DNA from 4 places in the Mesorhizobium sp. CNPSo 4684 genome. Region 1 is predicted to be linked to each of the others. Evidence: riboswitches for the same ligand, from Rfam matches in the RefSeq annotation. Region 1 holds a riboswitch; each other region holds the start of a gene.

What was found. Region 1 has a riboswitch for cobalamin ahead of AC04SG_RS11835 (aromatic ring-hydroxylating oxygenase subunit alpha). Riboswitches for the same ligand answer to the same signal wherever they lie in the genome.
Region 2: it holds a riboswitch for cobalamin, as region 1 does, so the genes downstream of both, AC04SG_RS21515 (CbtB domain-containing protein) here and AC04SG_RS11835 (aromatic ring-hydroxylating oxygenase subunit alpha) in region 1, are expected to answer to the same signal.
Region 3: it holds a riboswitch for cobalamin, as region 1 does, so the genes downstream of both, AC04SG_RS08865 (DUF1636 family protein) here and AC04SG_RS11835 (aromatic ring-hydroxylating oxygenase subunit alpha) in region 1, are expected to answer to the same signal.
Region 4: it holds a riboswitch for cobalamin, as region 1 does, so the genes downstream of both, metE (5-methyltetrahydropteroyltriglutamate--homocysteine S-methyltransferase) here and AC04SG_RS11835 (aromatic ring-hydroxylating oxygenase subunit alpha) in region 1, are expected to answer to the same signal.

Annotation. Positions count from the first base shown of each region.
Region 1 covers NZ_JBWLUX010000011.1:17,105-19,297, forward strand. The annotation lists gene AC04SG_RS11825 (DUF680 domain-containing protein) at 66-269, opposite strand; gene AC04SG_RS11830 (DUF680 domain-containing protein) at 350-553, opposite strand; cobalamin riboswitch at 1,054-1,256, shown strand; gene AC04SG_RS11835 (aromatic ring-hydroxylating oxygenase subunit alpha) at 1,374-2,193, shown strand, end outside.
Region 2 covers NZ_JBWLUX010000023.1:77,743-79,935, reverse strand. The annotation lists gene AC04SG_RS21520 (gamma-glutamylcyclotransferase) at 1-586, shown strand, start outside; cobalamin riboswitch at 654-848, shown strand; gene AC04SG_RS21515 (CbtB domain-containing protein) at 885-1,064, shown strand; gene AC04SG_RS21510 (CbtA family protein) at 1,080-1,853, shown strand; gene cobU (bifunctional adenosylcobinamide kinase/adenosylcobinamide-phosphate guanylyltransferase) at 1,846-2,193, shown strand, end outside.
Region 3 covers NZ_JBWLUX010000008.1:19,697-21,889, reverse strand. The annotation lists gene cobW (cobalamin biosynthesis protein CobW) at 1-776, opposite strand, end outside; gene AC04SG_RS08865 (DUF1636 family protein) at 779-1,204, opposite strand; cobalamin riboswitch at 1,243-1,445, opposite strand; gene AC04SG_RS08860 (winged helix-turn-helix domain-containing protein) at 1,475-2,193, opposite strand, start outside.
Region 4 covers NZ_JBWLUX010000064.1:8,915-11,107, reverse strand. The annotation lists cobalamin riboswitch at 564-763, shown strand; gene metE (5-methyltetrahydropteroyltriglutamate--homocysteine S-methyltransferase) at 882-2,193, shown strand, end outside.

The DNA of each region.
Region 1 (2,193 bases):
AGCTTGTTCGATGTTCGACTGGGATCGTTGTTCGAAAAACTCTGAGGTCAGATCCCGATCGTTTGTTAGCGACCGAAGAGGTTACGGTCGGCGCCCTGTGCGGGAGCCTGAGCAGCCGGATCCGACTTCGCAACCGAAGCCGTGTGGCCACTATCGGTCGACGTAACCGCAGGCTGGTTGGCGCCGTTCGAACCATAGTTGTCACTGGCGGCGAAAGCGCTGCCGGAAACGGCCAGAACGGCGGCGGCAGCAACGATGATCTTTTTCATCTTAAATACTCCTGAATTTCTTCGAGATCCCGAGAGCGGCGGACAGGCCGCCACGCTTCTGTTTGGATCGGGATCAGCTGTTAACGGCCGAAGAGGTTGCGGTCGCTGCCCTGAACGACGGGCTGCTTGTCAGCGGGCGCCGACTTCTGAATGGAAGCCGTATACGAGCTGTCAGCCGCGGCAGCGGGCTGGTTCGCACCATTGGAACCGTAATTGTCGCTACCAGCGAAGGCGCTGCCGGTGATGGCCAAAACGGCGGCGGCAGTAAGGATGATCTTTTTCATTTTTAGTACTCCAGTTTTGCTGTCCGTCTAGCGGCGTGTGGTGGGAGCAATTCGCGTCGTTCGGACAGCCCCGATGTGGGAAAGCCATAGGCTGGTTTCCAATCACGAAGTTGTTCCGGCTGGGCCATGATTTCACCTCTTGTAATTTTGATAAGCATGCCTACCATCTCACTTTATGTAAATAATACAAAGGCTTATGTGACCATGCCGTCTGGCTCACCGAGTGTGTCCGGGCGTCAGCGTTCACACCGTCCTGCACGCATTGTCAACAGAAACGAACCGTTCGGTTCGATTTTAGAAACTGCTAATAGTCACTTTTCGATACCGTTGACGTGTTTTCCCTTGGTCGGCAGGCTGATTCGAGGTGATTTGCGAGGGCCGCGATCCGCCCCGAAAACAACACCGTCAGCCCCACGATCGTCTGCCGCCGCGTTGTCGCGCGTGTCGCGCCGCATGGAGACGATGTCGCTTTCATGCCGATGTCGCGATCGCTGCCGTGATTAGATGATCCCATCTCAGGTGCCGCTTCGTGACGACGGAGCGGAGAATTGGGAAGCCGGTCAGAATCCGGCGCTGCCCCCGCAACGGTGGTGGAGTTCAAGTCGCAACGGGAGACCACTGGGCGAGAAGCCTGGGAAGGTGTCGCGATCGTCCGCAAGGACAACTCCAGAGCCCGGAAACCAGCCCGAGATGCTTGAACTCGACTGATCGCGGTGGGCGGTCAAGAGGTGGATAGCGCATGCCCGGCGTCGCGCCGGCCTGCGGCCGATCCTTCCTCCATCACCACCAAGTTCAGTCCTTAAACCACGAGGACAGAACTATGGATGCGCGCAACGACATGCTGAGGCTCTTGAACGGCCGCAAGCAAGGCTTTTCGCTCGAGCAACCCTTCTACACCGACCCGGACTATTTCAAGCTCGACATGGAGCTGATCTGGTATCGCGACTGGCTGTTCGTCGGCCATGATTGCGAACTGCCGAAGCCCGGCAGTTATATCACCGTGCAGATCGGCGACTATCCGGTGGTGCTCGTCCGCGACCAGAAGGGCAACATCAACGCCTTTCACAATTCCTGCCGCCATCGCGGCAGCCGCGTCTGCAACACCGAGAAAGGCACGGCGGCAAAGCTCGTCTGCCCCTATCACCAGTGGACCTACGAGCTCGACGGCCGACTGCTGTTCGCCCGCCAGATGGCCGAGGGTTTCGACAAGAGCCAGTTCGGCCTAAAGCCGGTCGCCTGCGAAAGCGTGGCCGGGTACATCTTCATCTGCCTGGCGAAAGAACCCGCGGACTTCGCGCCGATGCGGGCCATGATCGAGCCCTACCTCAAGCCGCACCGGCTGAGCGAAGCCAAGATCGCTTTCGAATCGACCATCGTCGAGAAGGGCAACTGGAAGCTGGTCTGGGAAAACAACCGCGAGTGCTACCACTGCGCCGGCAACCATCCCGAACTCTGCAAGACCTTCCCGGAAGCGCCGACGGTAACCGGCGTGCAGGGGGCCGACAGCGATCCGGAGATGCTGGCGCATTGGGCGAAATGCGAAGCGGCGGGCCTGCCGAGCAAGTTCCGCATCGATCCGGCCGGACAGTACCGTGCAACCCGCGCGCCGCTGCTGAGCGATGCCGTGAGCTATACGATGA
Region 2 (2,193 bases), on a different contig from region 1:
CTATGATTCGCTGCTGGATGAATTGCAGGCCGAGCTTCCGGACACCGAGCCGCTGTGGCTGTTCGGCTATGGCTCGCTGATCTGGAAACCGGAAATCGATTATGTCGAGGACCGCGTCGCCCTGGCGCGCGGCTGGCACCGCTCCTTTTGCATGAACATGACGCGCTGGCGGGGCACCAAGGAAAGCCCCGGCCTGATGATGGCGCTCGACAGCGGCGGACAGTGCAAAGGCGTTGCCTTCCGGCTGGCCGACGACAACAGGCGCCAGCAACTGGGCCGGCTGTTCCGGCGCGAAGTCACGCTGAAGCCGACAAGCTACCGGCCGCGCATGCTGAAGCTTGCAAGCGAGGCCGGTCCGCTCAGGGCGCTGGCTTTCGTCATCAACCGCACCGGCCTGACCTATTCCGGTCCGCTCGACGAGGCGAAGGTCGTCGAGCGGCTGGCCACATCCTGCGGGCACTGGGGGTCGGGCGCGGACTATCTCTACAACACGGTGAAGAATCTGGAGGAGCGCGGCATTCACGACCGCCATCTCTGGCGGCTGCAGCGGCTGGTTGCCGAGCGGATCACCGCCTTGAACCCGTAACGCTGCATGGCGCATTCGCGCTGTTGGCCGGCGGAATTTGGTTTGCCGGATGCGGCTGTTTCAGCCTATAGTCACGCATGTCGTCGGTTCCGTTAGGGACCAAGAGGGAATGCGGTGAGGGCTGACTTGTTGCCCAATGCCGTGGCTGCCCCCGCAACTGTGTGCGGTAGTCCTCTCCAAGCCACTGAGGATTTTTCTTCGGGAAGGTGGGGAAGGGCGTTATTCCGCGAGCCAGGAGACCTGCCGGCGACAGGGAACTGACTTCGATGCCCTCGGGTGGAGGGCGAAAGGACAAGATATGAATACCGCTTCCGTCTCCCTCGGCGCTTCCGTCTCCTCGCAGTCGCGCTTCATGCAGCTCGTGCTTAGCGCGTTTCTGGGCATTTTCGTCATCGGCGTTGTCGGCTTCTCGCATATCGATGCGGTCCACAATGCCGCGCACGACTATCGCCATTCGATGGCGTTCCCCTGCCACTGACGAGGATCTGACATCATGAATCTGTTTCGCAACGTCGTGTTCGTCGCGGCGATCGCCGGGCTCGTGGCCGGCGTCGTCCTCGCCTGCATGCAGGCCTATGCCACCGTGCCGCTCATCCTGAAGGCGGAAGTTTACGAACAGGCCGGTGGCGGCCATCAACATGAGCATGCTGCGGCGCCCGCCGCCAACGCTGCGGACACCAATGCCATGAGCACCGCCGCGCCGGCTGAGGCAGCCGCGCCGGCAGAGGACGAAGGCTGGGCGCCGGCCGACGGCTTCGAACGCTTCGCCTTCAGCGTGCTGGCCAATATCGTCACCGGCATCGGTTTCGCGCTGGTCCTGGTGGCGGTTTCCGAATTCGCCGGCGGCATCGGTAACTGGCGCCAGGGCGTGTTCTGGGGGCTGGCCGGTTTTGCCGCGTTCACGCTCGCCCCGGGCCTCGGCCTGCCGCCGGAACTGCCGGCGATGCCGGCGGCCGACCTCACCCAGCGCCAGATCTGGTGGTGGGCAACGGTGGCGGCGACCGCGGCCGGTCTCGGCCTGATCGCCTTCCGCAAATCGCTGCCGCTGGCGATCCTGGCCGTGGCCCTGATCGTGGCGCCGCATATTGTCGGCGCGCCGCAGCCGGACAGCTTCGAGACGCCGATCCCCGAAGGCCTGCATCACCAGTTCGTGGTGGCGGTGACGGTGACCAATCTGGTGTTCTGGCTGGTGCTCGGCGCGGTTGTCGGCGTGGTGCGCGGACGCTTTACCGGTACGGCGACCAGCCTGCGCAACAGCTTTGCCTGATCGCAGTTTGACTTTCATCATCGGCGGCGCGCGCTCCGGCAAGAGCGCGCATGCCGAAACCTTGGCGACCGCGTTGCCGCCGCCATGGGCCTATATCGCCACCGCTGAAGCCTATGACGAGGAGATGCGTGAGCGCATCGCGCAACACAGGTCGCGGCGTGGCCAGGGCTGGGCGACCATCGATGCGCCGCTCGATCTCGCCGGTGCGCTCGAAGCCTTGCCGGACAACCAGCCCGTACTCGTCGATTGCCTGACGCTGTGGCTGACCAATCATATGCTGGCGGATCATGATCTCGAGGCGGAATGCCGGCGGCTGGCCGATGTGCTGTCGCGGCCGCGC
Region 3 (2,193 bases), on a different contig from region 1:
AAGTCGTCGTGCTCGTGGTCGAAAGCGCCGTCATGGTGCGACTTGCGGTTCTCGATATCGTCCTCGACGGCGAGGCCGAGGCCCAGCAGGATCGAGGGATCGACCTTGCCATGCGCGGTCGCCACGATTTTTACGGCGCGGGCGGAGTGTTCGCCGATGATGGCGTTGGCGCGGGCCGACCCGGCTGAATCCATCAAATCGCTCTTCGACAGGATGATCAGGTCGGCGCAGGCGATCTGGTCCTCGAAGACTTCCTCGACTGGATCGTCGTGATCGAGCGTCTCATCCTGAACACGCTGTGCCTGCAGGGCGTCCATGTCGTTGGCGACGCGGCCTTCGGCCAGTGCCGGGCCGTCGACGACGGCGATGACGCCGTCGACCGTCACGCGGCTCTTCACGCTCGGCCACTGGAAAGCCTGGACCAGCGGTTTGGGCAAAGCCAAGCCCGAGGTCTCGATCAGGATGTGGTCGACCTTCGGCGTCAGCGCCAGGATCTGGTCGAGGGCCGGCACGAAATCGTCGGCGACGGTGCAGCAGATGCAGCCATTGGCCAGCTCAACGATGTTCTCCTCAGGGCAGGTGTCGATGCCGCATCCCTTGAGAATCTCGCCGTCGATGCCGATGTCGCCGAACTCGTTGACGATGATGGCAATGCGCTTGCCGCCGGCATTTTCCAGGAGATGGCGGACCAGCGTCGTCTTGCCGGCGCCGAGAAAGCCGGTGACGACGGTGCATGGAACACGGGAGAGATTGCCGGCCGGATTTGGAGCGTTCATGGTCAGTCCTTCAGCATGTCGAGGGGTGGGATGCGGGCAACGAGGCCGCGCTTGAGGCTATCGGGCCGGCCGCGCCAGGGGATGAGGCCGTCCGTCGAGGTGGCGAAGAGCTTGGCGCCGGTAACGAGATCGGCGCCGCTGGTCGCGGTCAGGTCACCGAAGACATAGCTCCAGCAGCTGTCGCGCAGGATCGCAGCGCTGAGCCGACGCTTGCAATTGCCGAGGCATTCGACGGTGCGGACACGGATGTCGCCGGCAGCGGCGCGGCGCGTGTCCTCAGCCAGCAATTCGCCAGCGCGGGGATGGGCGTCTGAGCCGGTCTCGTCGCGGCAGGAGGCGCAGACGATGACGGTCACGCCAGTCAATGCGTCGCTATCGGCGGACGAAACATCCGCTGTGCCAGCCGAAAAACTGCTGTTCTGGTCCAAAAACCGGGCTCCTTGCCCGGAAACCCGCCAGGCGATCGGATATTTTGTCTCAGACGGCAGGTCTCCTGGCTCGCGGGTCATAGCCTTGGTAGCCGCCTTCCCGGTGTTACCCAGTGGCTTTCGGCCTTGGCTCGTCGCTTACAGTTGCGGGGACAGCCGCGGATTTGGGATATTGTCCCGCACCGCATTCCCTCTTGGCCCCAGCCGTTGCGGGCAGGGGACCGTCTACAGCGGATTTAGGCTTTTGCGGGCAGCACTGTCAACGCACGGCTACGACATGGCAATGTCGGCCAAAGGCTGTCCCAAATCGCCAGCCGGCGTCACTTCGATGCGCTCGAGGCCAAGCCAGCCCTGCATCTGCTTCAATTCCTCGAAGAGTTGTGCGGCGGTCTCAGGTGGCGCTTTGGGTTCGGCATAAGCCGCGTGGACGCGCAGCACGCTGGCGGGACGGTCGGCTTTGAGGTCGACGCGCCCCACGATCCGGTCGCCGAGCAGGAATGGCAGCACGTAATAGCCGTATTGCCGCTTGTCGGCAGGCGTGTAGATCTCGATGCGGTAGCGGAAATCGAACAGACGCTCGCTGCGCGAACGCTCGAAGACGACGGGGTCGAACGGCGCCAGCAAGGCGCGGGCTTCGATTTTTCGCGGCAGGCGGGCGTCCTTGTGGAGGTAAGCCGGCTTGTCCCAGCCTTCGACGCGCACCGGCAAAAGCTCGCCCGTCTCGACCAACTCCTCCAGCCGGCCCTTCATGTCGGCCGGCGACAGGCGGAAATAGTCGCGCAAATCGCCAGATGTCGCGATGCCGTGGGCGCGGGCGGAAATGCGCAGCAACTCGCGGTGCGCGTCCTTGGCGGCCGGCACCGGCAGATCGAGGACCGCCTGAGGCAGCACGCGCTCGGGCAGGTCGTAGAAGCGCTCGAAGCCGCGACGGTAGGCCGTGGTGATACGGCCGGCCCAGAAGAGCCACTCGAAGGCATGCTTGGCATGGC
Region 4 (2,193 bases), on a different contig from region 1:
ATACGACAGGCGCACCAGAAATGGTGGGGTCCGTGTCAAAGATTTCTAGGTAAACCCGCGAAAGCGAAACGGCATCCCTTGGTTTAGGCGTCGAGCCAGACTAGCCGTTTGTCTTCGCTCTCACTCCGCGAGCGGGCGAGATACCCGGAGCCGGCCCCAGGTGTATATGAGTGCAACGTGTGCGGAGCCGGTCTGCCAAATCGGGGACTATCTGACCTGAGAAAGCCATCTTGCCGATGCGTCATGCGACTTGGGCTTTGGATTTCAGGAAGTCAGAGGCGCGAGCCCCTCGATTCGGGGTGAGGATAGCCATTGATGATCGCCCGCATATAGGGATCGGATCGACGCCGCCGATTTGGCAGGCCGCGGTGGGCTCGAACAGCAAGCCGGCCGGAGTTCTCCAGGTCTACTGGCATTGGACGGTTCAATGTGTGGTCTGATTTACCAGTCGATCTGCGGGTTCGCAGCTACTCGCTCTCGTTGCGGCCTCTTGCGAAAACACCAACATTTTACATAATGACATAAACATTTCTTTATGCGACATTGACACACGGCTCCTGCTGTGATTGTCTGCGTGCTGTGGTTCTCCGTACGGCACTGCCGCATGGAGCTAAGAGGGAAGCCGGTGCGAGGCCGGCGCTGCCCCCGCAACTGTTAGCGGTGAGCCAACCCCACTCATGTCACTGAGGCGAACAGCCTCGGGAAGACGGGGAGAAGCTATGACCCCGCGAGCCAGGAGACCTGCCACGACGAATTATGTCCACGGGCGGGGTGTCTCGGTGGCCGCAGCAGCCCGGCGTTCGTGCCGGCCTACGAGGCGCCTTCTTGTCCCCACGCCCCAACCATCGGGGTATGGCATGACTGTCTCTCAGCAAATTCCTGTGGCAACGCTCGGTGTGCCGCGGTTCGGTCGCCGGCGGGAACTGAAATTCGCGCTTGAAAGCTACTGGTCCGGAAAATCTTCCGCTACCGACCTTCTCACGACGGCGAAAGCACTGCGTGCCGCCAACTGGGAAGAGCAGCGCGACCGCGGTGTGTCGAAAATTCCGTCGAACGACTTCTCGCTCTACGACCATGTTCTCGACACTGCAACTATGGTCGGCGCCGTGCCGTCCCGATACGCCTGGCCTGGCGGCGAGCTCCCGCTCGACATCTACTTCGCCATGGCGCGCGGCGACCAAGGTCAGACGGGGAGCTGCGTGCACTCTGATCAGGAGCGTGCGGCTGGCCCTGCCCTGACCGCGATGGAAATGACCAAATGGTTCGACACCAACTATCACTATATCGTGCCGGAACTCGAGGATGATCAGACGTTCGCCCTCTCGTCGACGAAACCGGTTGATCACTTCCTCGAGGCTAAAGCCCTCGGCATTCACACACGCCCAGTCATCCTTGGACCTGTCACCTTCCTCAAACTGGCGAAGTCACCTGCGGAAGGTTTCAATCCCATCGCGCTGCTGCCGCGGCTTCTGCCCGTCTACGAGCAGCTCCTGCGGAGGTTGAAACTGTCGGGAGCCAATTGGGTTCAGATCGATGAACCAGCCCTTGTCCTGGATCTAAACCCGAACGAACGAGCTGCGTATGAATTTGCCTATGGGCAGCTGTCGAAGGCCACTCCCGAGCTGAAGATCATGCTGGCTACCTATTTCGGGGCTCTGGGGGACAATCTCGAGACGGCGATTTCGCTGCCAGTGGCCGGCCTGCATCTCGATCTTTCGCGCGCTCCCGAGCAGTTGGAGACGGTTGGTCGGCTTGCGCCTAAGGACCTGGTGCTGTCGCTTGGCTTGATCGATGGCCGCAACGTCTGGCGCGCGAACCTGCCTGCCATTCTCGACCGCATCAAGCCGATCGTCGCCGGCTGGCCTTTGGACCGCGTCGAAATTGCGCCTTCATGCTCGATGCTGCATATGCCCGTGGACCTTCGGATGGAGACGGCACTCGACGCCGCCATCAGGTCGTGGCTCGCCTTCGCGGCGCAGAAGACCGACGAACTGGTGGTGCTGGCGAGGGCGCTGTCCGAAGGCAGGGATGCAGTGGCAGACGAGTTGACAGCTTCTGCCGAGGCTGCCGCTGCTCACGCAGCGTCCGCAAAGGTCCATGATCCGCTTGTTGAAGGTCGGATCGCCGGCATCGACGACAGCATGAAGCAACGAAAGAACCCTTTCTTCGTGCGTTCCACGGTCCAGGCCCGCA